3 regions of the Aeromonas sp. TS_SC_11 genome follow, and region 1 is predicted to be linked to each of the others. Evidence: predicted binding sites of a transcription regulator. Region 1 holds the regulator's gene; each other region holds the start of a gene.

Region 1 (10,781 bases):
AGGCTTGTCGCACTCCGGGCGGCCCACTATCTTGGCCGGTACGCCGGCGACAGTGGTGTGCGGGGGCACAGGGTTGATCACCACGCTGCCGGCTCCTATCTTGGCACCTATCCCCACTTCGATATTGCCGAGCACCTTGGCGCCCGCCCCTATCATGACCCCTTCGCGGATCTTGGGATGGCGATCGCCACTCTCCTTGCCGGTCCCTCCCAGGGTCACGCTCTGCAGGATGGAGACATCGTCTTCAATCACAGCGGTTTCACCGACCACTATGCCGGTGGCATGGTCAAACATGATGCCCTTGCCGATCCGTGCAGCCGGGTGCACGTCGACCCCGAATACCACCGAAATCTGGTTTTGCAGGTAGAGCGCCAGCGAGCGACGACCCTGGCGCCACAGCCAGTTGGCAACCCTATACCCCTGCAGGGCATGGAAACCCTTGAGGTAGAGCAGCGGGGTGGAGAAGAGATCGACCGCCGGGTCGCGCTCCTGCACGGCGCAGATATCTGCCGCCACCATTGCCAGCAACTCGGGCTCGCTGCGCAGGGCCAGCTCGATCACCTCACGCAGGGCGATGGCGGGCATGGTGGCGCTGTCGAGCTTGTTGGCCAGCTGGAAGCTGAGAGCCGAACGCAGGTTCTTGTGATTGAGAATCGTGGAGTGAAAGAAGCTGGCCAGCATGGGCTCTTCGGTCGCCATGCATGCCGCTTCTCGCTCAATTTTTTGCCAGGTTCTGGCAACCAGATCATCCATGTTGCAGCCTACTGTTGTTCTGATGGAGTGCCTTGCTGTTCCTTGTGCACCACAGAGATGGGGTCCATATGAATAATGACATCCATGCGTTCAAATTCCTGACGCACCGCCAGTTCGGCTTCATCGGCAATCTGATGGGCCTTGACCAGAGGGAGCTGATCGTCCAGTTCCAGATGCAACTGAACGAAACGGGTCGGACCGGATTGGCGGGTACGCAGATCATGCACCCCGTGGACACCTTCGACTTCACAGCAGAGGGCCATTATTCTCGCTTGTTCTTCGGCTGGCAACTGACGATCGAGCAGCGCCTGCACAGACTCATAGCCGATATGGATGGCGCCCCACAGCAGGAACAGACCGATCAGGATGGCAAACAGACCATCGGCCCAGAACCAGCCCCGCCCCGCCAGCACCAGCGCCAGCAAGACGCCGGCATTGAGTAGCAGGTCGGAGCGGTAGTGCATCATGTCGGCCTTGATGGCCACGCTGTTGGTCTTGCGGATGACAAAACCCTGGAAGCTGACCAGCAGCAAGGTCAGCACTATGGAGCCGCCGCTGACCCAGATACCCGCTTCGAGTCGCAGAATGGGGGCCTGATTGAGCAAGGAGGAGATGCCGTGCATCACCAGCAGCAGGGCTGACCCCGAGATGAAGGCAGACTGGATGAGACCCGCCAGCGATTCCGCCTTGCCGTGGCCAAAACGGTGCTCATCATCGGCCGGTGCCAGCGCATAGCGAATGGCCAGCAGGTTGATGATGGAGGCACTGACATCCATGAAGGAGTCGGTGAGCGACGCCAGCAGACTTGAGGAGTCGGTCATGAGCCAGGCGATCAGCTTGCCGGTGATCAGCAGGGTGGCGGTGGTAACGGCGGCCATGCTGGCCAGCGTCACCCAGCGGGAATATTGTTGATGGCTCAAAACCGGCTTTCCTCTTGCGGTTAAAAATCTATTATACCCTGACCCCTGCGTCACTTTGGCGCGAAAAATCAGCGGAATGACCCTAGATGCACAAAATACTCCTGGTCGACGACGATCTCGAGCTGACTCAGCTGCTCACCGAAATTCTGACCCTGGAAGGCTTCCAGGTGACTGTCGCCGAGGATGGCGAAGAGGGGTTGCTGCGGCTGGCAGAGCAGGACTTCAACCTGGTGCTGCTTGACGTGATGATGCCCAGGCTCAACGGCTTCGCCATGCTGGCAAAGCTGCGTGAGACCCACGACACACCGGTGCTGATGCTGACTGCGCGGGGCGACAGCCAAGACAGGGTCAACGGGCTGGAGGCGGGCGCCGATGATTACCTTGCCAAGCCCTTTGATGACAGAGAATTGCTGGCCCGGATCCGCGCCATACTGCGCCGGACCCAGAGTGCGCAACCCCAGCGTGGCGGCACTTCCGAAGAGATCCGCTTCATGGATCTGGTGCTGCAGCCGGGCTTGCAGCAAGCCAGCTGCGGCGAACAGCTGCTGGAGCTCACCGCCACCGAATTCGGGCTGCTGGAGTGTCTGCTGCGCAATCCCGGCCAGATCGTCAGCAAGAGCCAGCTCTCGGAGCTGGTGCTCGGCAAGAAGCTGGAACCCTTCGATCGCGCCATCGACATGCACCTGAGCAACCTGCGCAAGAAGCTGCCGGAACGCACCGATGGCCAGCCCCGCTTCAAGACGGTGCGCGGACGCGGCTATCTGTGGCTGGAACAGGCATGAACACGGCCCGCACCTTCAATGGCCTCTCCACCCAGATCTTCCTCTGGTTCTGGTTCATGCTGCTGGTCGTGGTCGCCGCTGTCGTGATACTGCCGACCCTGGATCCCCGCAACATAATTCCGTTACCCGCCCACGAGATGGTGCGGATGAACAACAACCTGAAAGCTCTGCAGCGGGGTGCCGACCCCAATCAGGATTTCGATCTGGCCAAGGCCATAGAGGCGGCGGGTCTGTTGCCGGTGGACAATATCTACCTGCGCGACGAGAAGGGCCAGATGCAATCCAGCACGCGGCTCAGCAAGTTCGTCGTCCGCTTCATGGTCGACTCGGACAACCCGGCCAAACCCATGCTGGGCAGCGAGCACCAGAGAGCCATCGCAGGTCCCTTCGAGATGGAGCACCACGGTCAGACCTATCACGTCTACTTCGGCCTCAATGTCGAAAACTCCTATCTGTTCCTGTTTATCCAGATCCTGGATCACCCGATCCAGATCCTGGGGATCGCCATGCTGGTCAGCACACCACTCTGCCTGTTGCTGGCCTGGCGACTGACCCGTCCCATACTGCAGTTGCAGCGTTCAGTCTCCCAGTTGGCGGAGGGCAACCTGGAAGTACAGATCCCCAATCTGGGGCGGCGTGACGAGATCGGCCAGCTGGCGGATCACGTCAGCCACATGGTCGACACGCTCAAGAGCATGATCCAAAAGCAGAAACAGCTGCTGTCCGATATATCCCACGAGCTGCGCAGCCCCCTCACCCGCATCCAGCTGGCGCAGGCGCTGATCCGCCGCAAGCAGGGCGACAGCAACGAGCTGGCACGGATAGAGTCGGAGATTGGGCGGCTGGACAAGCTGATCGGCGACCTGCTCGACCTGTCACGGGTACAGCAGCATGTGGAGGCACCTGTGGTGATGCCGTTGGCCGAACTGCTGGAGCCCATGCTGGATGACGCCATGTTCGAGGCCAACCAGAGCGGCAAGCAACTCCGGCTGCCGCCACTGCCGACCGAGTCGATCAGGATGTGGCCCGAGCTGCTGGCACGGGCGCTGGAAAATCCCCTGCGCAACGCACTCAAGTACGCTCACAAGTTCATCAAACTGGATTGGTATAGGGAAGGAAGGGAGTGGGTCATCACCATCCGTGATGACGGCCCGGGTGTGCCGGTGGCGCAACAGGAGCAGCTGTTCCTGCCCTTCTTTCGGGTGGATGATGCCCGCAACGCCAAGACCGGCGGCACCGGGCTGGGGTTGGCCATCGCCTCGGAGGCAATCCAGCGCCATGGTGGCACCATTCGCGCCAGTTGCAATCAGCCCACCGGGCTGACTATCACCATACGTCTGCCTATTGGCTGAGCCATCTCTTTTCATCCAGGCGGGCGCTGGGTATGCTGGCGCCCTTTTCAGCCCCATCTCGGCCCGCATCAGGATCCCGCCATGCTCGATATCGTGCTCTACCAACCGGAAATCCCGCCCAACACCGGCAACATCATCCGCCTCTGCGCCAACACAGGCTACCGGCTGCATCTGATAGAACCGCTGGGGTTCGAGTGGGATGACAAGCGGGTGAAGCGGGCCGGGCTCGATTATCACGAGTTTGCCGAGGTGAAACGCTGGCCGAGCTATGAGGCATTTCTGGCTGCCGTTGCTCCCGAGCGGGTGTTTGCCTGCACCACCAAGGGCAGTACCGCCCATTCTGCAGCGCAGTTCGCGCCCGGTGATGCCCTGCTGTTCGGCCCGGAGAGCCGAGGTCTTCCACTGGAGATCATAGAGAGCCTGCCGTTCGAACAGCGGCTGCGCATCCCCATGTTGCCCCAGAGCCGCAGCATGAATCTCTCCAATGCGGTCGCGGTATTCGTGTACGAGAGCTGGCGCCAGCTGGGTTATGAGGGTTCGCTCTGAACCTGGCTCACCCCATGGGGTGAATGCAACAGGCGGCCATCACGTTCCAATTGCCAGCACAGATACCCCAGCGTCAGACCTCGGCCCGCCATCAGGGCGCCCATGGCGGCCCACAAGGCGGCAACGCCCCAGCCCTGACAGAGCCACCAGACCGGGAAGAAGCCGCAAAACGCCGCTACCAACATGCTGTTACGCATCTCCCGGGCACGGGTAGCGCCAATGAAGACCCCATCCAGCAGGAAGCACCAGACCGCCAGTAACGGCATCAGGATCAGCCAGGGCAACTGGCGGTTTGCCTCGGCGATCACCGCCGGTATGTCGGTAATATGGGCGATGAGCTGGCTGCCGCCCGCCGCAAACAGCAGGCTGAAACCAATCGCTATGATCAGCGCCCAGCCAAGGTTCAAGACAATGGCTTCGCGCAGCGCCTGCCGATCCCGCCGGCCGATGGCGCGGCCCACCATGGCCTCCACCGCATAGGCAAAGCCATCCATCCCGTAGGAGATGAGCATCAGAAAGTTGAGCAGCACCGCATTGGCGGCCACTGCCACATCCCCCAAACGCGCACCCTGCAAGGTCATGAAGGCAAAGCAGAGCTGCAGGCAGAGGGAGCGGATGAAGATATCCCGATTCAGGCTGAGCAATCTCAACAGCGCGGGCCACTGACGCCAGCGTTGCCAGGCCCCCTGCCACACCTCGGGCGAGAGGCGGCGCAGATGGCGGCTCACCAGCCAGAGTCCGACCCCCAGGGCGCTGTAATCTGCCAGCAGAGAGGCGGCGGCCACTCCCTTCACCTGCCAGCCCAGCCCCAGTACGAACAAGGTATCCAGCGCCATGTTGATCAGGTTGGTGAAGATCAGCAACAGCATGGGGCTGCGGGCATCCTGCATGCCCAGCAACCAGCCCATGATCACCAGATTGCAGAGCGCCGCAGGCGCACTCCAGATCCGTACCGACACATACTCGCTGGCATAAATCTGCACCTCGGCTGACCCGCCACTGAGTGCAATCAGCACGGGCAGCAGGGGCAGCAGCAAGAGCAAGAGCAGCACGCCCAGCCCGACGGCGAGACCGAGCGCCCGCGCCAGGGTGTCGAGCTGGCCACCTGGACTACCGGCGCCATGAGCCTGGGCGGTCAGCCCTGTGGTGGACATGCGCAGGAAGCCGAGCAGCCAGAAGATGAGATTGATGAGGGTAGCCCCGACCGAGACGCCTCCCAAAAACCAGGCCTGACCGAGCTGGCCTATCACCCAGGTATCCACCAGCCCCAGCAATGGGGTAGTGATATTGGAGAGCACCATGGGCAATGCCAGGGCAAACACGGCCCCATGGCGCCGCCTGTCTGTCAACCAGGGCGGGATCAGCATGAGAGCAGCCACTCATCCGGCATCATTCGCCCTCCAGTCGCACTATTTTGGCGAAATCGGAGACCAGGGTTTCCATGACCACGTGGGGTACTCGCCCCTCGCTCATCTGGGGGCGGAACACGGCTTCCAGCTTGCCTTCCGGATTGATCAGCACTATGGAGGCGGAGTGGTCGATCAGGTAATCCTTCTCTCCCTGTTCGGCAATGGAGTAGATGAGGCCCAGGTTGCGCACAAACGGGAACAACTTCTCGTGGGGGCCGGTTGCCGCCTTGAACTCGGGATGGAAGAAAGCGGTATAGGTCTTGAGGCGAGTGATGTCATCGCGCTGCGGATCCGCCGAAATGAACACTACCTGGCTGTCCGGTGCAATCTTCTTCAGCGCCGGATAGACGGAGCGCAGATCCGCCAGCGTGGTCGGGCAGATATCCGGGCAGAAGGTATAGCCGACAAACAGAAAGGTCCAGTGCCCCACCAGACTGGCTGGAACGAAGGGCTGCCCATCCTCGTCGGTAAAGGCAAACGGATTGATGTCCCGCCCCGCCGGATAATAGTCGGCCTGCTCGGGCAGGGAGGGTCGGCTCCAGTGGAATGCAGCCATCATGCCCCCGACCAGCAGCAGGAACAGCAAGGGATAACGCGGTTTAACCATAACAACAGACCTTTTCACTGCGACATGCCCGCAGAGTGGGCACGAATGGATGGCCCATTGTAACCCAGCCCATCGCGCTCCGGGTTATCCCTTGCACCGGATGCCGCTTGGGTCAAAAGAGGCTCCCATAATCACTGGTCAGCCGGGCTGGGCCATAAAACAACAGCCCCACCATCAAGGTGGGGCTGTGAGACAAGGGCCAGGAAACATCAGGGTTGTTGTCTGCGGCGCTCATGGGCGCGCTTTGTCAGGGCACGCAGCGGTATGACGGGAGCGGTCCAGGGAAGATCCGTTTGTCCCGTGTCGCTATGACGGTGAAACAGCCGCACCAGGCGGACTATCTTGTCTTTGGGGCAGCCAAGCCAGACAGTCCAGCAGGCACCCTTGTGATGTACCCAGAGAGCATAGAAACGGGTCATCCGGTTACCCTTGATGAAACGGGTGATGGAAGAAGCGGGCGATGCCAGACCCGGATCCCATGGCGAGCTTGAAGCCATACCTGTCCTCCTTGACCAACAGGTCACGCCGGTCGGCATCGACAGCCCCCTTGGGTGGCCAGATCGATGACTGCCGCGTGTCGACTGCGCAGGTGTGCCTTTATTCTCCAGACGGCAGATGCCGCCGGTGCAATGCTGGCCACCCTCCCTTCTATCCCGCGAACGCCTCCATCTAACTGGGCTGGTAGCGCCCTTGCTGTCCGGCGCGCCGCCTGAGGCTGTTGTTATGCATCCCTGCTGACCTTGATTCCTGCCACCTGCCAAGTGGGAGAGGATCGTCTTGTCGAGCATTCGGGGCAGATCAAGCAAGTGACTGCCTTAGCCAAGGATATATCTGAAATGAGCCGGATGCGGACGGGCGAGACAGACAAAAATCACGGGTATCAGGATCTGATTGAAATCATGGGGAAAGGGGTACAGAAGCGAGACGGCCTCCCGAGGGAGGCCGTGCTGTTACATCCAGTCGGCGTTGCGGATTACGCCGACGGCCAGTCCCTCTATGGTGAGTTGCTGGCAGGAGAGATCAACGGCGATGGGTTCAAGCTCTTCATTTTCAGGCAGCAGCCACACCTGGCTGCCCTTGCGCTGGAAGCGCTTGACGGTGACGTCTTCGTCGAGACGTGCCACCACCACCTGGCCGTTGCGCACTTCCTGGGTCTTGTGGACGGCCAGCAGGTCGCCATCCAGGATGCCGATGTTCTTCATGCTCATGCCTTGCACCCGCAGCAGGAAGTCTGCCCGCGGATGGAACAGGGCGGGATCCACCTGATAGTGGCTCTCGATATGCTCCTGAGCCAGTATGGGTTCACCGGCCGCGACCTTGCCGATCAGAGGCAGGCCTGTCTCTTCCAGCACAGCTTCCTCTTCAATCAGCAGGCGGATGCCACGAGAGGTCCCCGGCATGATCTCGATGACCCCTTTTTTGGCCAGGGCCTTCAGATGTTCTTCGGCCGCGTTGGCCGACTTGAAACCAAGCTTCTGGGCAATCTCGGCACGAGTCGGCGGCATGCCGGTCTCGCTCATATTCACCTTGATCAGTTCCAGCACTTCGGCCTGGCGTGGGGTAAGGGGTTTCATAACATTGGCACCTGTTTTTTTATACAGCACACTGGCAGTATATACAGTGCAGTGGCCAAGGCAAGGCGCGGCTGACATTTGTCGCGGCCAACCCCTTATTTGCCATGGTTTTACGGCTGCGCAGCCGACTCATCGTACCTCTCGGCGACAAGCCGCCGGTGATTTGTTATGCTCACGCCGCATTTTTTTGGAGAGCAGACGCACATGTCCCTTGGACAGAAGATTTCCAGAGCCATCTTGCAATGGCCGGTCAGTGGCTTGGTCAATCACAAGAGCCTGCCGGAAAATCCCATCACAGAGCTCAAGCTGGATCCAGCCAGACCCATAGTCTATGCCCTGAAAACCAGCTCGATCACCGACCTGATGACACTGCAACAGTGCTGCGAGGATCTCGGCCTGCCCGGTCCCTTCACCCCGCTGGAGCTGAACGGTCAGTTGCTGCCGCGCTATGTCTGTCTGGACCGCCCGCCTCCCCTGTTCGGCAAGCGCAGCAAACCGCTGCCTTTCTTGCAGGAGTTCCACCAGCTGCTGGATCTGCACAAGCAGGATCCGGCACTGGATATCCAGGTGGTGCCCGTCACCCTGTTCTGGGGTCGCGCCCCCGGCCGGGAAGGGGAAGAGGCCTCCGGCTGGAACATCATCAGCAGCCTGGCACCGAACCGCCTCAAGAAGGCGCTGATCGTGATCCTCAAGGGCCGCGAGAACCTGGTGCGCTTCTCTCCGCCGCTCTCCCTGCGTCAAATGGCCGACAAGCACGGCACCGACGAGGCTATCGCCCACAAGCTGGCGCGGGTGGCCCGCACCCACTTCAGCCGCCAGCAGCTGGCGGCCACCGGCCCCAAGCTGCCTAACCGCAGCCTGCTGTTCAGGCAGTTGCTGGATTCCAGCGTGATCCAGCAGGCCATAGAAGAGGAGGCGCAGCGCGAGGGCATCAGCCTGGAGAAAGCGCAAAAGCGCGCCCACGGTTACATGGACGAGATCGCCTCCGATTTTTCCTACCGGCTGATCCGCCTCAGTGAAAGCTTCCTCGGCTGGCTGTGGAACAAGCTCTATCGCGGCCTTTCGGTCAACGGCGCCGAGAAGGTACGCCAGCTGGCGCAAGAAGGGCACGAGATCGTCTATATGCCCTGCCATCGCAGCCACATGGACTACCTGCTGCTCTCCTACGTCATCTACCACCAGGGGATGGTGCCGCCCCACATAGCGGCGGGCATCAACCTCAACTTCTGGCCGGCGGGCCCCATCTTCCGCCACGGCGGCGCCTTCTTCATCCGCCGCACCTTCAAGGGCAACCCGCTCTACAGCACTGTATTTCGCGAATACCTGAACCTGCTGTTTGCCAAGGGTTATTCGGTGGAGTTCTTTACCGAGGGTGGGCGCTCCCGCACCGGTCGTCTGCTGCCACCCAAAACCGGCATGCTGGCGATGACACTGCAGGCCATGATGCGCGGGCTGGACAGACCCGTGACCCTGGTGCCCGTCTATCTGGGCTACGAGCACGTGATGGAGGTGAACACCTATCACAACGAGCTCAAGGGTAGCCGCAAGGAGAAAGAGAGCTTCCTGCAGGTGCTCGGCATACTGCGCAAGCTGCGCAACTATGGCCGCGGCTTCGTCAACTTCGGCGAACCCCTGACCCTCAACAGCTACCTCAATGAACATGTGCCCGAGTGGAAGGACCACATAGGTCAGGAGGAGCGCCCAGAGTGGATGGCACCCACAGTCACCCGGCTGGGCGAGCTGCTGATGACCCGCATCAACGCTGCCGCCGCCGTCAATGGCCTGACCCTGAGCGCGCTGGCACTGCTAGCCGCCGAACGCCACGCCCTGACTCGCGATGAACTGCAGGCACAGCTCAACACCTATCTGGACCTGCTCAAGCAGGTGCCCTACAGCCCCCAGAGCACAATCCCGGCTGAGGATGCCAAGACACTGCTGGATCAGGCGATGGAGCTCAACAAGTTCGAGGTGAGCGAGGACAAGCTGGGCCAGATCATCAGCCTGGACCGCTATCAGGCGATCCTGCTGACCTACTACCGCAACAACATACTGCACCTGTTTGCATTGCCATCCCTGGTGGCCGCGCTGATCGAACGTTGCGAAGGGATATCCCGCGGCGAGATCGTCGCCCGCTGCATCGACATCTATCCGCTGCTCAAGACGGAGCTGTTCCTCCACTACGAAGAGGATGAGCTGCCGGAGCTGGTCGATGCCCTGCTGGCCGAACTGCAACGCCAGCAACTGGTCGAGGCACGGGATGGCGGCTTCTGGGTCAATCCTGGCAACCAGATGCGCCTGCTGCTGCTGGCCGAGAGCATCCAAGAGACGCTGCAACGCTACGCCATCGTGTTGACCCGGGTGCTGGCCCAGCCCTATGTCGAGGCGGAGCAGCTGGAGGCGGACGGCCTGATGATGGCGGAGCGCCTCGGCACCCTGCACGGCATCAATGCCCCCGAGTTCTTCGACCAGAAGCTGTTCAGCACCCTGATCCACACCCTGCGCAAGGAGGGCTACCTCTCTCCCGAGTGCAAACCGGATCTGGGCCGCTTCCAGGCGCTGGCCGACAACATAGTGCCGCTGCTGAGCAACAAGATCCGCCGCACCATACAGGCGGGCAACCGGCTCTGACAGAGACCGGAAACAAAGAAGGCCGCATCATGCGGCCTTCTTTTTATCCTGACATGCGTCACGGCAACAGGTAGTTGAGCACCAGACCGATGAATACCAGCGCCCCCGCATAGTTGTTGTTGAGAAACGCCTGGAAGCAGGCCTCCCGCTGCCGCTCCCGGATCAGCCGCTGCTGGTAGACAAACAGGGCCGCAGCCCCCAACAGCCCCC
Region 2 (10,781 bases), 1.6 Mb from region 1:
TCCACCACCGAGACCAGCATGATGTTCATCACCCCGACCCCGCCGACGATGAGGGATATCACCGCGATGGCGGAGACCAGCAGCGTCATGGTGGCTGTGGTTTTCTCCACTGATTTTATGATGCTGTCGCTGCTGAAGGTGAAGAAGTCCTTCACCCCGTGGCGCTGGGTCAGCAGCTCGATGGCAGCCTGTTCGGCAAGGGCGGGTTGCACCCCGTCCTTGACCCGAATGGTGAGCTGGCTGAAGTGGTTCTGGGAGATGAGGCGGCTCATCACGGCGCTGTAGGGCAGCCAGACGTTCACTGACTGGCTGCTGCGGCCAAACCCCGTCTCCTCTTCCACCACACCAATGATGCGCACCGGCAGGGTGCCGACCAGTACCACCTGACCGACCGGATCTTCCTTGCCAAGCAGGCTCTCTATGGTTTTGCCATCCACCACTGCCACCGCGGCCCGGTTCTGGATGTCGCGCTCGTCAAACAGGCGGCCACTGGTGAGCTTCATCCCCTTGACCCGGAAGAAGTCGCTGCCGACTCCCACTATGCTGCCACTGCTGGTTTTGTTGCGATAACGCAGCTGACCCGACGAGGCAATCTGGGGGCTGGCCCCTTCCAGATAAGGTTGGCCGAGCAGCGCATCGAGATCCCGCTTGTTGAGGGTCTGGATACTGGCAGCCTTCTCGTCTCCCCAATCCTTGCCCGGGAAGATGTCGATGGTGTTGGTGCCCATGGCGTTGATCTGGTCGACCACCTTGGCACGGGCCCCCTGACCGAGCGCGACCACGCTCACCACGGCGGCTATGCCTATGATGATGCCGAGCATGGTGAGGAAGGTGCGCATCCGGTGTGCCAGCATGGCGTGCAGCGCCATGCGTCCCGCCTCGCGATAGCGATCCCAGTCGTTGCCGCTCGCTCTGGCGGCGGGGGAGGCGGCCGGGAGGCGGGCTGTGGTCGTAGCCGGTTTGCCGCTGTCTTCCAGCACCCGGCCATCGCGCAGCGTGATGATGCGATCCGCATGGCTGGCCACTGCCATGTCGTGGGTCACCAGAATAATGGTGTGGCCCTGGACGTGCAGCTCCTTGAGGATGGCCATCACTTCCTTGCCGCTCTGGCTGTCGAGGGCACCCGTGGGTTCGTCCGCCAGGATCACTTCGCCGCCATTGGCCAGCGCCCGGGCAATGCTGACCCTCTGCTGCTGGCCGCCGGAGAGCTGACCCGGAGTGTGATGGCTGCGATCACTCAAGCCCAGCCGTGCCAGCAGGGCTTGGGAGCGTGCCTGCCGATCGGGGCGGGAGGTGCCGGCATAGACGGCCGGGATCTCCACGTTGGCGGCGGCGTTGAGGTGTGGCAGCAGATGGTAGCGTTGAAAGATGAAGCCAAAGTGGTGACAGCGCAACCGGGCCAGGGAGAGGGCATCCAGGGTAGCGGTGTCCTGCCCCCTAAACAGATACTGGCCCGCGCTTGGGCGATCCAGGCAGCCAAGCAGGTTCATCAGGGTGGATTTGCCGGAGCCGGAGGCGCCGACGATGGCGATCATCTCACCCGCTTCAATGGTCAGATCCAGCGGATGCAGGACGGTAACCTCCTGCTCTCCGCTTTGGTAGCGTCGCTCTATCCCTTTGAGCTGGATCAGTGGCTCACTCACAACATCATCTCCACATCGGGGCCGTTGACGGGAGCACTTTGACCCAGCTTGACCTTGTCCTGCTCGGTGAGGCCGCTGACTACCTCGACCTTGATGTCATCTTTCATGCCGGTCTTGATGCGGCGTGTCTCTTTCTGATCGTCATCCTTGATCAGGGTGACTTCGTACTCGTTCTCCCCCAGCTTCTTGCCAAGTGCCGTCTGCGGAATGGTCAGCACCTGCTTGCGCTCGCCGAGCACTATGGTGACTTGTGTGGTCATGGCGACTCGCAGGGTGTGATCCGGATTGGGTACGTCGAACAGGGCGTAGTAATAGACGGCGGCATTGCTGGTGGCCGTGGTGCTGGTGGCCTGCTCGTTGATGTTGGTGGGGGCCAGTTCGACCGTGCGCAGGGTGCCGTGATAACGGGTATCCGCATCGCCCATCAGGGTGAAATAGACCGGCATGCCGGCCTTGACCCGGGTGACATCCGCCTCAGAGATCTGTGCTTTGACCGTCATTGTCTCCAGATTGGCGAGCTTGAGCAGGGTGGGCACAGTCTGGCTGGCGGCCAGGGTCTGGCCCTGGCGGGTCACTATGCTGACGACTGTGCCATCCATGGGGGCCAAAATGCGGTTATAGCCCAGCTCCGTCTTGGTGCGATCCACCTTGATCAGTGCATTCTCGATCTCGGCCTTGGCGCTCTGCAGCTCGGCCCGGGTGACCGCGAGCTGGGCTTCGGCGCTCTCCAGATCGGCGCGGGAGCTGGCTTCCTGCTTGAACATCTGTTGCTGACGGCGCCAGGCCAGCTCGTTTTGCTTGAGCTGTGCCTGTTTGATCTTGAGCTGGGCACGGCGGCTGGCAAGATCCGCCTCGGCGGTCTTGAGGTTGTTCTGGGCGATCAGGGGATCTATCTCGGCCAGCAGGTCACCCTGCTTGACGCTCTGTCCCGCCTCGACGGCCAGATAGGTCACCTGACCCGAGACTTGGGCACCCACATCCACCTGCTCTATGGCCTGCAAGACGCCGCTGGCCAGCACCGTCTGCTCCACATCCTGGCGGGTCACTGGCGCGCTCAGCACCGGGTCCGGGGTCGTATTCGGCCAGGCCAGCCAGGTGATGGCGGCCAGGGGGATGAGTACGAGCAGGGCAAATTTTCTCTGCTTGGGAGTTATGTTCATTTATCACCTGAATGAAACGTGCGAAGGCATGCAAGGGCAATATCCTGCAGCAAACGAGGCTTAAAAAACAGCGATGAATATGTAAGGAAACATGTAGACAGGCTTGTCAATAGTGAGGCTGCCAGCGGGCTGGGCAGAGGTGGTGGCAATGAGGGAGTCGCGTGGCGAACGGGGAAAAGTGCGGGTGTTGACGGCAACAAGAGGGGACGAGGGGAGATGAGGCGCCCACCACTTGAGCGGGCGCCTGTCAGGTTAGCTGACGGCTTTGAGCTGCTCTACGTAGGGTTCGTGGCAGATCTGGATATCGATCGGCAGCTTGTAAATAAGCAGACGGGCCAGGGATCCTTCCATCCAGTGATGGCGGCTGCCCACCAGCAGCAGATCCGTCGGGTGTGAAGCCAGCCAGTGCTTCAGGTCCGACACAACGTCATCGACCACCAGGCACTGATAATCCACTGGATGCTGCAAGGTGGTGATGAGTTCACTGATGATGGCCTTGGCATCCAATGTGCCCTGGGCACTGCGCTCTTCTTCGGACAGCGACAGGCTTTCGCGGCGCACCTTGCTGCTATGAGTCAGGTGCAGCAGGGTCAGCTCAGTGCCCATGCTCTGTGCCAACCGGCTTGCTTTGGCCAGCGTCTCCTGCTCGTAATCCTTGCCTTCCAGCAAGAGCACAATATGGGTTGAGGTCATAAGCAGTTCTCCTTGGCATGACGCGGGTCACCAGAGACACCAGGTGTGTCTCTTACCACTGTGTTCCCGCTATATATATGGTATGGCGCTAACATGTCCTGGTCGTCTGGCGTCACCCTCTGTCGGTGATGCATAGTAAAACCATGTTCATTTACATCAGCATAACAGACCGAGTTGAATGGAGAATGAAGGGATCCCGGATATTTGATGGTTAGCGGGGGAATTGCGGATAAAAATGGTATTTTTTTAGCATGTTTGCATGGTCAGCAAGCGCTGCATATCTGAATCATGCTGCCTGGTCTCTATCTGAGTATCGCGTGACGCAGTGAGCACGCACAAGCAGGATGAGGGAAGTTGACGACAGGGCGTACAGAAGAAGTCGCATGCCGACCGAGGTGGCGTGTCAAAGCCATGGGGTAGAAAGAGAGGGCAGGGAACCCGGCGTGTACCGCTGCCTTGCCACTTGGCATCACACCGGGTCTGTTGACAGATAGTGGGCCAGCCAGGGCAGACCCTCCTTCTTGCGGCTGACGGCACCGGTCAGATGGATGGGGTGCTCGGGCAAGATGCCGTTGCTGGCGAAATAGAGCAGGCTGTTCCCCTTGGCGAGATCGGTCAGCATCAACACATAGGCATCCAGCTTGTCCTGTTCCTGCCGGGCCTGCATAGCCTGAGCCAGCTCTGCTTGCCGTGACTGAAGCTGTGCCGGATCCATCACGCATATCTGGCTGACAGACAGTGTGTAACCGGCAATCTGGTATGCCTTCTCATCGGCGATGAGCAGCTCGGCCAGGGGAGCATCACCTAACTGGGTGCGGCGTTCCAGCAGGGTCTGTGCGAAGGGTTCCAGCGCCAGATCGGCCAGGGGCAGCAGCGCATTGACGGCTGCGCGATCACGGGGCGTGGTCGTCGGCGAGGTGAGGCTGAAGGTGTCGCTGATGATGGCGCCCAGCAGCAGGCGAGCCTGGGAACGGGAGAGGTTGTCATAGCCCATCAGCTCCAGCAGCACAGTTGCACTGCAACCCACAGCACGGATCCAGGCATCGAGGGGGCCCCGAGTCACAAGAGTGCCGATCCTGTGGTGATCGATCAGCCCCTGCACGTCCGCCTCGGCAAGGCCCTCTGGCCCTTGCTCCAGCTCGCTGAAATCGACCAGAAACACAGATTTGTTGGCCACGCTCCCCTGCAGCAGGGGCGGGGCATCGACCCCGGCGGTTTCCAGAATGAAGCGGGTCTCGGCGATGGGGTCACCCAGTGCATAGGCCTGGGCCGGTCTGCCCTGGCCATTGAGCCAGTCGGCGGTGACCAAAGCGGTGCAGATGCTGTCGCTATCGGGGTTCTTGTGACCAAACACGTGGAGCATAAAGGCATTCCTGAAGTTGGAGGCTCCTGGTCGACCGCGCAAGGACGCTGGCCGGACAAGGGGGCAGATAAAACAGGTGAAGGTGCACGGGTTTTTGCTCCCGACCTGGTCTCACTCTATGCGTCGGTGCTGGTCATGGCAACCTGGATGACTCGCACCGTCCTGATGGTCACACCGTCACCTAGCTGGTTGCGTCGGCTTGTCCTAGCACCTTCTTACGGAGCCAGACCCGGCACTCGGAGCCGGGTCTTGTTGCTGTGCGGTACTATGAGGTTTAGCCAGGTTTAGCTCCCGTACTCTGGTCTGGCTCCCACACTCGATCCAGGCCAGAGAGTCCCCTGGATGTCGGCTAACCAAGCGGCTGGTGTGTGGGGGAGAAAATAGAAGAGAGGATAGGGCGATCGCAACGTCAAATAGCCATATAAAGAAGGGGAGCCTCACACCCGCAGGTTTGAGGCTCCCCTTTTACTGGCCGTGTTGGGCGTCCCTTCTCAGGAGGCAAGCAGCTCGCGGGCGTTGGCCAGGGTATTGTCGGTGATCTGATCGCCGCCCAGCAGACGAGCCAGCTCCTTGAGGCGAGCGCCCTGATCCAGTGCCTGCATCTGGGTTTCCGTTGTCTTGCCGTCGGTGTGCTTGCTCACCACCATGTGCTGGTGGCCCTTGCCTGCTACCTGGGGCAGGTGAGTGACCACCATGACCTGAGTGGATTCACCGAGCTGGCGCAGCAAACGACCCACCACGGCGGCGGTGGGGCCGCTGATCCCCACGTCCACCTCATCGAAAATCAGGGTCGGGGTCGAGACCTTGCGGGCGCTGATCACGACGATGGCGAGGCTGATCCGCGACAGTTCACCGCCCGAGGCCACCTTGCCCAGCGGCTGGATTGGTTGCCCCGGGTTGGTGGTGACCATAAATTCCACCCGATCAATGCCGAGCGGCGACAGGCTGCTCTGGGCATCCGGCCGCACCTCGATGGCGAAGCGGCCGTCCGGCATCGCCAGCTCGTGCATGCTGGCGGTCACCTTGGTGCTGAGTTCCTCGGCGTAACGCTGACGGCTCTGGCTCAGTGCCTCGGCGGCTTGCACGAAGGCGAGGCGGGCCTCGGCCAGTTCATCTTCCATGCCCTCGAGGCGCTCTTCATCAGAGTTGAGGCGGGCGAGATCACTGGCCAGATCCTGATGATGCAGGGCCAGCTCGGCTGGTTTGACATGGTGCTTGCGGGCCAGATTGATGGCTTTGGAGAGGCGGGCTTCCAGCTCGGTGAAGCGCTCCGGGTCCAGCTCAAGCCGATCCAGATAGCTGCGCAGCTCGCTGTGGCTCTCCTGCACGCCTATCATCGCCTCGTTAAGCATCTCCAGCACAGGGCTGAGGCGGCTGTCCATGCCCACCAGACTCTCGGCTTTGTCGACGGCGACCTGCAACAGGCCGGCGATGGTGGTCTCTTCGTTGTCATAGAGCAGATCGAGACAGGCGCCGCACTCCTGCATCAGTTCGGTGCCGTTGGCCAACCGCTGATGCTCCTCTTCGATCGCCTCGAACTCCCCCGGTTGCAGGGCAAATTCGTCCAGTTCCTGCACCTGATATTCGATGAGCTGACGGCGGGCTTCTCGCTGTTGCTGTTCGGCCTTGAGGCGATTGAGCTCGTTTTGCAGCTGACGCCAGAGCTGATAGTGCTGGCGCACTTCTTCCAGCAGCAGGTGATGGCCGGCATAGCCATCCAGCAAGCTGAGCTGGTAGTCGGGTTTGAGCAGGAGCTGGTGGGCGTGCTGGCCGTGGACGTTGACCAGCAGTTGACCGAGATTTTTAAGCTGGGTCAGGGGGACGGGCACGCCGTTGATGTAGCTGCGTGAGCGCCCTTCGGCAGAGAGTACCCGCCGCACTATGCATTCGCCTTCGTTGTCCAGCTCGTTGGCGGCGAGCCAGGCGCGGGCGGCCGGGTTGCCGTCCAGCAGGAAACGGGCGCTGACCTCTGTCTTGTCGCTATCGGGGCGCACCATACTGGCCTCGGCCCGCTCGCCGAGGCAGAGGCCGAGCGCGTCTATGGCGATGGATTTACCGGCACCCGTCTCACCCGTGATGCAGGTCATGCCGGGTTGCAGATCGAGTTCGAGAAACTTGACGATGGCGAAGTTGTTGACGGTCAGCTGGGTCAGCATGGTCTCATCCTGTATGGGCCAACATTACTGTGTATGCATCCAGTATATACTGGTTTTACATACAGTAAAGAGTCGGCCCGCAACAGGATGGACAAGAGCGTTGAAAAGCGCCTTAAAACAACTTGCTGCCCCAGCCGAGCTTGTTGCGCAGCACGTGGAAGTAGCTGTAATCGAGCGGATGCACCAGGTGCAGCTTGTGCTTGCTCTTCTTGATGAGGATCTCGTCCCCCGGGTGAACCGCCAGTGTCACCTGACCGTCGCAGCTCACCTGCATGGCATCATCCTGATTATCCGGCGAGACCAGCAGGCGCACTTCGCTGTCCGCATCCAGCACTATGGGGCGGCTGCTCAGGGTGTGCGGGAACATGGGCACCAGCGTGATGGCGTTGAGCTTGGGAGTGAGGATGGCGCCGCCCGCCGATAGCGAATAGGCGGTGGAGCCGGTCGGGGTGGCGACTATGATGCCGTCCGAGCGCTGGCTGTACATGAAGCTGCCATCGATATAGACCTCGAACTCGATCATGTGGGCTATCTTGCCCGGGTGCAGCACGGCTTCGTTCACCGCCAGGTTGCTCGATTTGCGCTCCCCGTGACGATAGACGGCGGCTTCCAGCAAGAAGCGGTGTTCACTCTTGTAGTGGCCGGAAAGCACCTGTTCCAGCGGCAGCAGATAATCCTGCGGCGACAGGTCGGTCAAAAAGCCGAGATTGCCCCGGTTGACCCCGATCACCGCCACATCGAACCGTGACAGCACCCGGGCCGCGCCCAGCATGTTACCGTCCCCGCCGACGACGATGGCCAAGTCCGCCTGCTCACCGAGCTGGACCAGATCCATCACGTTTTCATCCATGATGCCGAGGGTGTGGGCGACCCGGCTTTCGACCAGCACCTTGAAACCACGGGTAGTGAGATACTGATGCAAGCCGGTCAGGGTCTGGTTGGCCCCTTCGTGGTGGGGTTTGCCAATCAGGGCAATGGTTTTGAACGGAGAATCCATAGTCTGTCGGGTCTGGGATGAGTATTGGGGGCAGTATACCCCGCTTTGTGGGGGATTTGTCTGCTGCCAGCGTTCTGCTCGCGCCATCGTACCGGGAAAAGTGGCAATTTGCCTGTCGGTGCGGCTCATTGGCGACGATAGCGCCTTTTTCCCCTTGAAAGCCGAGGCTGCGTCCCCATAATAGCGCCATTACAGGGTCTGTTGCCGACTTGTCTCGCACCCGAACGTCAGCAGACCCTCATAAGCAACCCTGAAATTGGAGATGTCATGAACCACGAAGAACAAAAGGTTGAAACGATGGAGCAAGTGGAAGCCCAGCCAGTCGAGCCGACCGATGTAGACAGTGAAGTGACAGCCGAGCAGGCCCGCATTGCCGAGCTGGAGGCCCAACTGGAAGCCGCCCAGCTGGCGTCCAATGAAGAGCGTGAGCGTGCCATTCGTGCCGTCGCCGAAATGGAAAACCTGCGTCGCCGAGCCGCCCAGGATGTGGAGAAGGCCCACAAGTTTGCGCTGGAGAAATTCGCCGCCGAACTGTTGCCGGTACTGGACAACCTGGAGCGCGCCATCGAGCTGGCCGACAAGGAGAGCGAAGAGCTCAAGCCGATGATCGAAGGGGTCGAGCTGACCCTGAAATCGATGCAAAGCGGCGTGGCCAAGTTTGGTCTGAATCCGCTTGATCCGCTCAATCAGCCGTTTGATCCCAATGCCCATCAGGCGATGAGCATGATCGAAAATGGCGAGCTGGCACCGAACACTGTCATCGCCGTGATGCAGAAGGGCTACGAGCTCAATGGTCGGGTGATCCGTCCGGCCATGGTGATGGTCTCCAAGGCGCCAGCCTGATTGCCATCGCTGTGCTGAGCCCGCCGCTCGGCGGGCTTTTTATTGGTTGCGGCGCCAACTGCTTATTTTTGGCGTCATTTGGCAAGCATTCTTCCGTAAACAAGGCAAGAATGTGCGGTTTTTTGAGGGCAGGGCTTGAAGCGTCAACTTGAGACCCCATATAGGTTCCAAGGCCACGGCGGCACAAAAAATTTGATGCCGGGAGCTTGAAAGCCACACTGGCAGCCCCCACCTAGCCGTTAACGCATTAAGGCGAGTTCCTCGCCAGTTTATTCAAAGTATTTGGAGATTCGTCAAATGGGTAAAATCATCGGTATTGACCTGGGTACTACCAACTCCTGCGTCGCTATTCTGGATGGCGACACTGCTCGCGTGATCGAGAACGCAGAAGGCGATCGTACTACTCCGTCCATCATTGCCTATGCCGATGATGGCGAGATCCTGGTTGGTCAGCCGGCCAAGCGTCAGGCCATCACCAACCCGAAGAACACACTGTTCGCCATCAAGCGTCTGATCGGTCGCCGTTTCGAAGATGAAGAAGTGCAGCGTGACCTGAAGATCATGCCGTACGCCATCGCCAAGGCTGACAACGGTGATGCCTGGGTGGAAGTGAAGGGCAAGAAAATGGCACCGCCGCAGATCTCTGCTGAAGTGCTGAAGAAGATGAAGAAGACCGCCGAAGATTATCTGGGTGAGCCGGTGACCGAAGCCGTTATCACAGTGCCGGCCTACTTCAACGACGCCCAGCGTCAGGCTACCAAGGATGCCGGTCGCATCGCCGGTCTGGATGTAAAACGCATCATCAACGAACCGACTGCTGCTGCTTTCGCTTATGGCGTGAACAAGGTCAAGGGCGAGCGCAAGGTTGCCGTGTATGACCTGGGTGGCGGTACTTTCGATATCTCCATCATCGAGATCGACGAAGTCGAAGGGGAAACCACCTTCGAAGTACTGGCGACCAACGGCAACACCCACCTGGGTGGTGAAGACTTCGACAACCGTGTCATCAACTATCTGGTTGACGAGTTCAAGCGTGAGCAGGGCATCGATCTGCGCAACGACCAGCTGGCCCTGCAGCGTCTGAAAGATGCCGCCGAGAAAGCCAAGATCGAGCTCTCTTCTGCCCAGCAGACCGACGTGAACCTGCCGTACATCACTGCAGATGCCACAGGTCCCAAGCATATGAACATCAAGGTGACCCGCGCCAAGCTGGAATCCCTGGTGGAAGATATGGTGAAAGACTCGCTCGAACCAGTTCGCACTGCCCTGAAAGACTCTGGTCTGGCCGTTGGCGAGATCGACGACGTCATCCTGGTGGGCGGTCAGACCCGTATGCCGATGGTGCAGAAGACAGTTGCCGAGTTCTTTGGCAAAGAGCCGCGTAAAGACGTCAACCCGGACGAAGCCGTGGCCATGGGTGCTGCCATCCAGGGCGCCGTACTGTCCGGTGAGAAGACCGACGTACTGCTGCTGGACGTGACCCCGCTCTCTCTGGGGATCGAAACCATGGGCAGCGTCATGACTGCGCTGATCGAGAAGAATACCACTATCCCGACCAAGAAGTCCCAGGTGTTCTCCACTGCCGAAGACAACCAGTCTGCCGTGACCATTCACGTGCTGCAGGGTGAGCGCAAGCGCGCCAGCGACAACAAGTCCCTGGGCCAGTTCAACCTGGAAGGCATTCGTCCGGCTCAGCGCGGCCTGCCGCAGATCGAAGTGACCTTCGACATCGATGCCAACGGTATCCTGCACGTCTCTGCCAAAGACAAGGAGACCAACAAGGAGCAGAAGATCACCATCCAGGCTTCCTCCGGTCTGTCTGATGAAGAGATCGAACGCATGGTACGCGAGGCAGAAGCCAACGCGGCCGAAGACAAGAAGTTTGAAGAGCTGGTGCAGACTCGCAACCAGGCTGACGGTCTGGTC
Region 3 (10,781 bases), 2.4 Mb from region 1:
GTCAACTCTTCTTGCTGGCGCAGTCGCCACTCCAAATCACCGGCCATGATCTGCAGGCGAGCAGCGGAGATATTGGCTGACACCCCCTTCAGGGTATGCAACAGACGACAGGCCACTTCGGGTTGCTGGCGACGCAGGGCGGAGCGGATCTCCCACAGATCATCCTTGTGCTCGGACATAAACAGCTTGAACAGGATCTGCAGCGCCTCCTTGTCTTGCTCCAGCCGTTTGAGGGCATCTTCCAGATCCAGTACTCCCATCAGATCAGGGGGTTTCACCTCCAACGGGATCCGGCGCTCGCCGCTGGCGCTCTTCACCCACTGCAACAGGTTGTTGTAGAGATCCAGCTTGCTGACCGGCTTGGTGACATACCCGTTCATGCCGACACCGAGGCAACGCTCCCTGTCACCGGGCATGGCGCTGGCCGTCAGCGCTATGATGGGCACGTCATGCTTGTCGACCATCTTGCGGATCTGGCGGGTCGCATCCAACCCATCGAGTACCGGCATCTGCAAATCCATCAGGATGACGTCAAAAGGCTGCTCGGCTACCCGTTCGACCGCCTCGCGCCCGTTACCTACCACGGTTACCACGGCATCGATCCGGCGCAGATACTCGATGATGAGTTGCTGGTTGACTCTGTTGTCCTCCGCCAGCAAGACCCGGACACCTTGCAGCAGCTCACGAAAGTGCTGCTGATCGCCCTGGGCTTCGGCCTGGCGGACCTGATGATCATGGGAGCTGCCATTGAGCAGCTCATCCACCTTGGCCAGCAGGGAATTCTCGGTCATGGGCTTGGGCAGAAAGTGGGTCAGGCCCATGCTCTCCATCCGCCCGTGCAGTCCCTCCTTGGCCCAGGCACTGGTCATCAGAATAGGTAGTCGCCGCCACTGGCTGTGCTGGTACATTTCGAGGGCCAGATCCAGGCCATCCTCCTGCCCCATGCGCCAATCCAGAATGGCCAGCCGGATATTCTGCCCCTCTTCCCGCAATAACTGACGCGCCCGGGAGAGGCTGTTGACAGCCACGACCCGGACACCGGCCCGGCCGAGAATATCCTTGGCCAAGTCCAGCACCAGCTCATTGTCATCCATCACCAGAATGAGCGGCTGATGCTCGAAAAAGACCCGGCGGCCCGAAACCCCGTACACAGCCTTGGTCATGGGGATCTCGAACTGGAACACAGAGCCGGACCCCGGCTTGCTCTGCACAGTGATCCGCCCGCCCATCAGTTCGACCAGACGCTGGGAGATATTGAGGCCAAGACCTGAGCCGCCATATTTGCGGGTGTTGCCCGCCTCCAGCTGGGTGAAAGGCTGGAACAGCTGGTCCTGCTTATCCTCGGCGATGCCAATCCCGGTATCCCGCACGCTGAAACGCACCCGCATGGGATGCTGGTTGACCAAGGTGATGGCCACTTCCACCTCGCCCCGCTCGGTAAACTTGATGGCGTTGTTGACCAGATTGACCAGTACCTGGCCCAGGCGCAGCGGATCGCCGCGCAGGAAATCGGGCACGGCCGGGGACTTGTTGATGATGACCTCGACCTGCTTGCGCTCGGCCAGATCGGCAAACATGCCGGCGAGCGAATCTATCTGCTCGCTCAAGTCAAAATCGATCTCTTCCAGGGTCAGCTTGCCGGACTCCACCTTGGTCAGATCCAGAATGTCGTTGATAAGCAGCAGCAAGGTATCTGACGAAGACTTTATCTTGCTGAGGTAATCCCGCTGCTGCTGATCCAGCTCGGTTTGCAGCGCCAGGGAACTGAAACCTATGATGGCATTCATGGGAGTGCGGATCTCGTGGCTCATGTTGGCCAGAAAATCGCTTTTTGCCTGCGCCAGCAAGCCGGTCTGACGTGACAACTCGCTCAACTTCTGGTTGCGACGCCACAGGGTCACCGCCACCAGCGCGAAGCAGACCATGGCACCCGCGAGCACCATCAGGTAGAAACGGCTCTTGAGGGAGGAGGCTTGCTCCATTTTGCTTTGTTTCCAGACCGACAAGCCATCCAGCTCATGCATGTCGATAACCTGGTTGCGCAACACATGGTAATCCACCACCTGACGGCTGACGTCCTCGCTCAACTGGGCAAGCCCGGCCACCTGGGGATACTCGGGATAGGCGGTCTTGAGTCGTTGCTGCAGCGCTTGCAGTTGCCGTTGCTCACCCCTGTCCCAGCTGCGCTTGAGGTAGTGGCTAAGCTGCGCCAGCTCGACCAGATCAATGGCCAGCGCAGAGCTGGCCGGCAGGGTCGCCAGCAAGGCATTGAGCTGCTTCTGAAAAGGCTGCTCTATATATTGGATGGCCATCTCCATGGAGTAGAGCTTGGCCAAGTCCAGCAGGTAGCTGTCGATATCGTGCAGCAGGGATTGAGAGTTGGGACTATCGGCCGTATCCGGATCGTTGCGCACCTGGCGCACGAAGCTGTCCAGGTTGCTCGACAACTGGTTGAGGCGCTGCTGTACATTGCCATCATTGGCTTTCTCGCGCCCCAGCAGATAAATAGTGTCGGTATTGACCCGATTGAGGATCAATTCCGCTGCCACACTCAGCTCGGAGGCCTTGTGTTGCTGGCTGAGCAGTTGCCAGCAATAGCCGGCAAACGCCAGCAGCGCGACGATGATCAGGCTCAGGACAACACGATTGACCCGTGTCACATTATTCATCCCGTCTCGATTCTCATGTCATGACCGTGTATCCGCTAACGGACCACTGGCTGTGAAAGATAACTGACTGCTATGTTACCGTTACTCTGCCCTGTCAGTGCAATAAAGATGTTGCAGGGCTTATGCTTACAGGAATCAATTATGTCATTTATCACTACCTATTGTAGTCATTGCTTCACCAGAAACCGCCTGCCCGCCGAAAAATGGATTCAAACGCGAAATGTGGTCGTTGCAAGTCCTCGCTTTTTGGTATCACACCTGTCATCGGCCGTGAGGATCAATTCGATATTCTTATCCAATCCGACCTTCCTGTCGTGGTGGACTTCTGGGCCAGCTGGTGCGGACCATGCCTACAATTTTCACCAATTTTTCAACAGGTTGCCAGCGAACTTGAGCCCCACTTCCGCTTTGTCAAAGTCGACACGGAACAACAAGCTGCCATCGCAGCCCGTTACGCCATCCGCAGCATTCCCACCCTGATGATATTCAAACAGGGCAAGATGGTGGCACAACGCAGCGGCTCTCTGCCCAAAAGCCTTTTCAAGGAGTGGGTTGCCTCTGTGGCATAGCCTCAATTGATAAATAATTGTTTAATTTTTGTTTTTCAAGTGTTTCGCACTGCTTTGAGTCTGTGAGTCCCGGCATGGTTTGACGACTTCCCCCTGTTTCAAACAGGGGAATAATTGTAATCTCGGCAACACAACAACAACCATAAATTAACCGAGAGAACACTATGCACACATCGGCTGTACCCTCTACTACCCCATCTCGCTGGCTGGACATCAAATCCGGGATTGTCATCCTGGATGTGTTGTTGCTCTGTGCCATGCTGGCTTGGCTACCATTTGATCCCATGGTCAACAAAGGGCTGGGGATCCTGGTCTTCATCGCCATTCTCTGGTTGACCGAAGCCCTGCACGTCACCATCACGGCCCTGCTGGTACCTTTGCTGGCCACAGTGCTCGGGGTGCTTGACATGAGCAAATCCCTCACCGATTTTGCCAACCCTATTCTGTTCCTGTTTTTTGGTGGTTTCGCCCTCGCAGCCGCCCTCTCCAAACAGGGATTGGATACCCTTATGGCGGGCAAGGTGATGCACCTGGCCAACGGTCATCTGGGCTGGGGGATAATATTGCTGTTTACCATCACGGCGGCCATGTCCATGTGGATCAGCAATACCGCCACCACCGCCATGATGCTGCCGCTGGCCATCGGTATGCTGGCACGGCTCGACAGCAAGAAGGAACGGGCCACCTTCGTCTTCGTACTGTTGGGTATCGCCTACAGCGCCAGCATTGGTGGCATAGGCACCCTGGTCGGCAGTCCACCCAATGCCATCGCTGCCGCCCAGATGGGGATTGGCTTCACCGACTGGATGAAGTTTGGTGTGCCTGTGGTGCTGATCCTGATGCCTTGCGGCATTGCCCTGCTCTATCTGGTGACCCGTCCGCAGCTCAACCACAGGGTCGAGATCCAGGATGTCACCATCAACTGGACCCGCGAGCGCAAGGTAACACTGGCTATCTTCCTGACCACAGTCGTGCTCTGGATCGGCTCGCAACCCATCTCCAGTGCCCTGGGCGGCATTCCTCAGCTTGATACCCTGATCGCCATGGGTGCCATCATCGCCATCGCTGTCAGTCGTGTCGCCAGCTGGGATGACATCAATCAGAACACCGACTGGGGCGTGCTGATGTTGTTTGGCGGCGGTCTGACCCTGAGTGCCATCCTCAAGGTGACCGGTACCAGCGCCTTCCTGGCCAGCCACCTGTCAGCCGTATTGGCCGATGCCAATATCTTCATCATCTTGCTGATGCTGGCGGCATTCGTGGTATTCCTGACCGAACTGGTCTCCAACACCGCCACCGCAGCCCTGCTCATCCCGCTGTTTGCCGGGGTGGCTGAAGCGCTGGGCGTATCCCCCATCGTCATGGCGGTGCTGATCGCCATAGGTGCCTCCTGCGCTTTCATGCTGCCGGTCGCCACCCCACCCAATGCCATCGTCTTCGCCAGCGGCCATATCCGCCAGAAAGAGATGATGAAAGCCGGTATGGCACTGAACGTCGTGTTCACCGTGCTGCTGGCAGGGCTTGCCTACTTTGTCGGGGACATTCTCTGATCCCCAAATGCCCTGAAACAAAAAGCCCTCGCATTGCGAGGGCTTTTTCATATCAAGAGGTTATCAACCTTGTACGTTGCAGCTCTTCAGATTCCAGATCCGATCCACGTAGTCCTGGATGGAACGGTCCGAGTTGAACTTGCCCATGGTAGCCGAGTTGATGATGGCTTTCTTCGCCCACAGCGCTGGATCCCGGTACCAGGTGTCGATGAGCTTGTGCGCGTCGGAGTAGGAAGCAAAATCGGCCAGGGTCAGGTAGGGATCGCCCCCTTCCAGCAAGGAGCGCTTGATGGAGGCCAGCTCGCCCGGACGACCCGGCGTGAAGTAGTCAGTGTCGAACCAATCCAGCACGGCCTTGAGCTCGGAGTTGGCATAGTAGAAGTCGTACGGGTTGTAGCCGCGCGCCTTCAGAGACTTCACCTCATCCACGTTCAGACCGAAGATGGCGCAGTTTTCGGCACCCGCCTCTTCCGCGATCTCGATGTTGGCCCCATCCAGTGTCCCTATGGTGATGGCGCCGTTCAGTGCCATCTTCATGTTGCCGGTACCGGAGGCTTCGTAACCTGCAGTGGAGATCTGCTCGGAGACATCGGCCGCCGGGATCAGCTTCTCGGCCAGACTCACGCGGTAGTTCGGCATGAACACCACTTTCAGCTTGCCCTGGATGCGAGCATCGTTGTTGACCCGTTCCGCCAGCTTGTTGATGGCGTAGATGATGTCCTTGGCCAGCTTGTAACCGGGCGCCGCCTTGGAGCCGAAGATGAACACGCGCGGGTGCATGTCATAGTCAGGATTCGCCAGCAGACGACGGTAGAGCGCCATGATATGGATGAGGTTCAGCTGTTGGCGCTTGTACTCGTGCAGACGCTTGATCTGGACGTCGAAGATCGCCTCGGCACTCACATCGATGCCGGTTTCGGCCTTGATGACCTTGACCAGTTTCTCCTTGTTATGACGCTTGATGGTCATGAACTGCTGCTGGAATGCCTTGTCGTCGGCAAACTTGGTGACGGCACGCAGCTTGTCGAGCTGCAGCGGCCACTCTTTGCCCACCACTTCGTTATAGAGCTCGGCCAGCTCTGGGTTGCAGGCCAGCAGCCAGCGACGGGGCGTCACGCCGTTGGTGACGTTGCACATCTTCTCTGGCCACAGCTCGGCGAACTCGGGGAAGAGATCCTCTTTCACCAGCTTGGAGTGGATCTCGGCCACGCCGTTCACCTTGGACGAACCGATCACGCACAGGTTACCCATGCGCACCTTGCGTACATCCCCTTCTTCAATGATGGAGAGTTTGGCCTTGATGGCATCGTTGCCTGGCCACTTGGGTTCGACCAGATCGCTCAGGAAGCGGGCGTTGATCTCGTAAATGACTTCCAGGTGACGGGGCAGCACCTTCTCAAACAGGCTGACGGACCACTTCTCCAGCGCTTCCGGCAACAGTGTGTGGTTGGTGTAGGAGAAGACCCGATAGCAGATAGCCCAGGCGGCATCCCAGTTCAAGTCTTCCTCATCCACCAGCACCCGCATCAGCTCGGGGATAGCCACAGTCGGGTGGGTATCGTTGAGCTGAATGGCAATTTGCGCGGCAAAATTGCTGAAGTCACTGCCATGCACCCGCTTGTAGCGGCGCATGATGTCCTTGATGGAGCAGGCACAGAAGAAGTACTGCTGGATCAGGCGCAGCTCTTTGCCCGCATCTGTTTCATCATTCGGGTAGAGCACCTTGGAGATGGTTTCGGCCTGGGCTTTTTCAGCCTGGGAATCGATGTAACCACCGGCGTTGAACACGTCCCAGTCGAAAAACTCGGAGGCACGGGATTCCCACAGACGCAGGATATTGACGGTGTGACCGCCAAAGCCCACCACAGGGATATCCCAAGGCACCCCTTTGATCTTGCGACCTGCGTGCCATACCTTCTTCAGGCCACCCTTGTCGCCGAACACGGTTTCCACATAGCCGTAGAGCGGGATCTCCTGCACGGATTCCGGGCGGCAGATCTCCCAGGGATTGCCATATTCACGCCAGGAGTCCGGGCGTTCGATCTGACGACCATCCTTAATCTCCTGACGGAACAGGCCGTGCTCGTAATGGATGCCATAACCGACAGCCGGGTAATTCAGGGTGGCAAGGGAGTCGATGAAGCAGGCAGCCAGGCGGCCAAGGCCACCGTTGCCGAGCGCCATGTCCGGCTCTTGTTCACACAAATCGGTCAGTTCCAGACCGAGTTCACCCAACGCCTCTTCACACACTTTGTAAAGGGAGAGGTTGTGCAGATTGTTGGAGGTCAAACGCCCCATCAGAAATTCAGCAGAGAGATAATGAATCGCACGAGTATCTTTCTTGAAATGAGTCTGCTGAGTACGGGTCAGGCGCTCGTACACCTGTTCGTTGACGGCGGCTGCGGTCGCTTTCCACCACGCTTCTGGCGAGGCTTTCTGTTCGCTTGTACCCAAGGTAGAACGCAGGTGACGCACGATACTCGCCTTGAGCTGATCTTTATCCAGTTGGAGATCCTGGTCTGTCTTCTTCTTGGTAGCCATAAACCATTTCCTTCGTTACAGAATAATAAAATTGTTATCCCATCAGGGACCGGTGCTGTTGTTATCTCAGAATATGTTCCGGCGTGGGCATACTAGCTAAAGCCGATGGTTTAAAAGTTAACGCAAGTCACACTTTAACGTATAAAAATGACAGTTCAAGCTTGAAAACCCTTTCCTGAAACTTATTAATCAGGAACATTCATTTCATTTAAAATCAGTAACTTAACAAATAAATGCAAATATAAATCCGTGAATAGGTTTTCAATCATTGCCAAGTACTGAAAATCCATGAAAATAGCTGAAAATTCAGCGCACATTGAAAACGATTTCAATGTGCGCTGTTCATAAAGTAAGATTGGTTCCCCCCGATAACGACGATCGACTCCCCTTCAACCATGGGCCTTGAACTGATTGCTCATGGGGTCGTAGTGATAGCCTATCTGCATTAACCGGGTCGCCAATTGATCCTCCGTCATGTCGTAATAAGCCAGTAGTTCCTCCAGGCCATCACACTCCAGCCGCAACTTTTCATTGATGATCCCGAGCAGGATATTGGCATCCAGCCGTTGCAAGGTACTGACGTCCATCTTCATCTCTCCTCTTCATCCAGATACTGTATAACCATGGGCGCCACCTCCCTCTTTGTCCACAGCCTAAAAAACAAGCACCCCGGTAAAAACAAAATATCCATTACAATCAATAGCATAGGTTAACACCCTGCCAGCTTGATCACATTTTTGGCCATAAATGGCTTGTCACTGACCTGAGTTGCAACTACTGTATACGCATACAGCATGGTTATCCATACAGGACAAACATATGAGCCAGCCCATGAGTCACCTCCCTTTCGCCGCGTCTGTCAGCATGAGCAATCCCTGGCCAACCCGCCATCAAAGCAAGGTGGAAGAAGCGTGCCACACCGCACCTGCCAGCGATGAGCGGCCATTGCTCGACGAGCTGGTGAGACTGAGCCATGGTGACACGGGCTGGATCCTGCTGATTGCCCCGCCAGGCCTGCCAGTGGCCAAACAGCTGCAGGCTCAGGGGATCAACCCCGCTCGGGTGCTGGTGGTGCACAGCCCCAAGATCAAGAACTGGCAGCTAATGCTGGAGCAGAGTCTGGGCAATGGTCACTGCGCAGCTGTCTTGACCTGGCTGCCTGCACAGGTTTCGCTGGATCGCGTCAAGCTGAGCAAACTGGGACAACGCTTCGGGGTGCTGACCCGCTTTTTCGAGCCTGCAGGAAAACTACTGCCCGTGCACAGCGGCCCGCTGGCCTACGGCGGACAGGATGTCTATCTCAACCACTGATGGTCCAGAACAGCCTGGAGACTCGAAATCGCCGTGAAGAAATGGAACAAGCGGAGAAGGGATCAGGCAAGAGCCAAGAAAAAGGCCCTAGAAGAGTGACCAAGCAGAAGTGACCCGTCTGGTCTGTACACCTGAGCCAGTACCAACGCCAACCTGCGGGACGATAGAAAAAGGCGACCCTAAGGTCGCCTTTTTACGCTGTCACCCAATGTCACAGACGGCTTGGTCGTTTGCTCGTGCCACCCCACAGGAATGATACGAGTATCCTTGGCCCTGGCTCAACACGACTATCAGGAGAGCTTGCCATCCAGCTCGGCAATCTTGGCCGACCAGTAGGCCGGGCCTGTCTCGTGGATATTGTTGCCCTGAGAGTCCACCGCCACTGTCACCGGCATGTCTTCCACCTCGAACTCGTAGATGGCTTCCATACCCAGATCGGCAAAAGCCACCACCCGCGACTTCTTGATCGCCTTGGCGACCAGGTAGGCTGCGCCCCCTACGGCCATCAGATAAACAGCTTTGTGCTGCTTGATACTCTCGACTGTTTTGGGGCCACGCTCTGACTTGCCGATCATGCCGATGAGACCGGTTTCCCCCAGCATCATGTCGGTGAACTTGTCCATTCGGGTGGACGTCGTGGGGCCGGCAGGGCCAACCACTTCGTCACGAACTGCATCGACCGGACCAACGTAATAGATGAAACGGTTGGTGAAATCGACCCCTTCCGGCAGACCCTCGCCATTTTTCAACATGTCGGCAATGCGCTTGTGGGCTGCATCGCGACCGGTAAGGATCTTGCCGGAGAGGAGTACTGTGTCGCCACTCTTCCAGCTGGCGAGCTCGGCCTTGGTGATACCGTCAACATTGACACGGCGCACATTGGCCCCCGCTTCGCGGGTGATCTCCGGCCAATCGGCCAGTTTTGGAGGGGTCAACTCGGCCGGGCCCGAGCCATCCAGCTCGAAGTGGACATGGCGGGTGGCTGCACAGTTGGGGATCATCACCACCGGCTTGGAGGCGGCATGGGTCGGGGCACTCTTGACCTTCACGTCCAGCACTGTGGTGAGGCCGCCCAGACCCTGAGCACCGATCCCGAGCTTGTTGACCTTGTCATAGAGTTCGACCCGCAGCTTCTCTTCGGTGGTCTTGGGACCACGGGCGATCAGCTCCTGAATGTCGATGTGCTCCATCAAGGCTTCCTTGGCCAGTACGGCCGCCTTCTCGGCGGTGCCACCAATGCCGATGCCCAGCATACCGGGCGGGCACCAGCCGGCGCCCATGGTCGGCACTGTTTTCAGTACCCACTCGACGACATCATCGGATGGGTTGAGCATCACCATCTTGGATTTGTTCTCGGAGCCGCCGCCTTTGGCCGCGATGCTCACTTCCACCTTGTTGCCCGGGATCATGTCGATATGCACGACAGCAGGGGCGTTATCCTTGGTGTTCTTGCGGCTGCCGGCCGGGTCGGCCAGCACGGAGGCGCGCAGCGGGTTGTCCGGATTGGTGTAGGCACGGCGCGTTCCCTCATCCACCATCTCCTGCACCGTCATGTCGCTGTCCCACTGCACCTGCATGCCTATCTTGACGAAGCAGGTAACGATACCGGTATCCTGGCACAGGGGACGATGCCCTTCGGCTGACATGCGGGAGTTGATCAGGATCTGGGCCAGGGCATCCTTGGCGGCCGGGTTGACCTCACGGTCATAGGCAGCCTTGGCTGCATGGACGAAATCAAGGGGGTGATAGTAGGAGATGTACTGCAGGGCGTCGGCGACGGAATCGATAAAATCCTGTTTTTTAATGATGCTCATATCATCCTCACTGGTCCTTGTCTCCGTCGTGGTGGCAGAGCAAGGGCTTCCATATGAGCCGTGCTTCGGTGCCATAGTGTCAGGCGATATGCCTGTCGGCCCGATAGACAACGGCGTGTTTGTTCTAAAAATTCCGATGCCTATGATACGCTTGCCCCCCCATACCGGCTAGGGAGCAGGGTGCAAACTGTTGCCTGTGTAACAAAAAATGAAACCAACTCTTCATATCCACCACTTTGATCACCAGACAGCGCTGCATGCGTTGTTTGCCCGTCTGCATCATCAGCCCTGGGCCATGTTGCTCGAATCGGCCGGCCCGCAGGGAGC

Evidence for each region. The regulator LexA, encoded in region 1, represses DNA repair genes until DNA is damaged. The targets are predictions, from matches to a motif close to ANCTGTNTNNNNANACAGNT.
Region 2: the regulator LexA is predicted to act here: its motif matches at 7,063-7,082, upstream of recN (DNA repair protein RecN).
Region 3: the regulator LexA is predicted to act here: its motif matches at 8,105-8,124, upstream of AC1P02_RS15475 (DUF4250 domain-containing protein).

What each region holds. Positions count from the first base shown of each region.
Region 1 covers NZ_CM170470.1:907,960-918,740, forward strand. Annotated here, with positions in the region: gene cysE (serine O-acetyltransferase) at 1-753, opposite strand, end outside; gene fieF (cation efflux pump FieF) at 762-1,673, opposite strand; gene AC1P02_RS04320 (response regulator) at 1,760-2,455, shown strand; gene AC1P02_RS04325 (ATP-binding protein) at 2,452-3,807, shown strand; gene trmL (tRNA (uridine(34)/cytosine(34)/5-carboxymethylaminomethyluridine(34)-2'-O)-methyltransferase TrmL) at 3,889-4,353, shown strand; gene AC1P02_RS04335 (MATE family efflux transporter) at 4,335-5,720, opposite strand; gene AC1P02_RS04340 (SCO family protein) at 5,743-6,369, opposite strand; gene AC1P02_RS04345 (hypothetical protein) at 6,579-6,866, opposite strand; gene lexA (transcriptional repressor LexA) at 7,320-7,943, opposite strand; gene plsB (glycerol-3-phosphate 1-O-acyltransferase PlsB) at 8,148-10,571, shown strand; gene ubiA (4-hydroxybenzoate octaprenyltransferase) at 10,630-10,781, opposite strand, start outside.
Region 2 covers NZ_CM170470.1:2,501,821-2,512,601, forward strand. Annotated here, with positions in the region: gene AC1P02_RS11760 (MacB family efflux pump subunit) at 1-1,643, opposite strand, end outside; gene AC1P02_RS11765 (efflux RND transporter periplasmic adaptor subunit) at 1,640-2,803, opposite strand; gene AC1P02_RS11770 (universal stress protein) at 3,056-3,496, opposite strand; gene AC1P02_RS11775 (DHHA2 domain-containing protein) at 3,966-4,859, opposite strand; gene recN (DNA repair protein RecN) at 5,351-7,015, opposite strand; gene nadK (NAD(+) kinase) at 7,128-8,012, opposite strand; gene grpE (nucleotide exchange factor GrpE) at 8,280-8,855, shown strand; gene dnaK (molecular chaperone DnaK) at 9,153-10,781, shown strand, end outside.
Region 3 covers NZ_CM170470.1:3,335,119-3,345,899, reverse strand. Annotated here, with positions in the region: gene AC1P02_RS15495 (response regulator) at 1-2,669, opposite strand, end outside; partial or broken gene trxC (thioredoxin TrxC) at 2,811-3,238, shown strand; gene AC1P02_RS15485 (SLC13 family permease) at 3,403-4,788, shown strand; gene AC1P02_RS15480 (glycogen/starch/alpha-glucan phosphorylase) at 4,852-7,329, opposite strand; gene AC1P02_RS15475 (DUF4250 domain-containing protein) at 7,719-7,916, opposite strand; gene AC1P02_RS15470 (cell division inhibitor SulA) at 8,149-8,640, shown strand; gene AC1P02_RS15465 (fumarate hydratase) at 8,931-10,454, opposite strand; gene pabB (aminodeoxychorismate synthase component I) at 10,750-10,781, shown strand, end outside.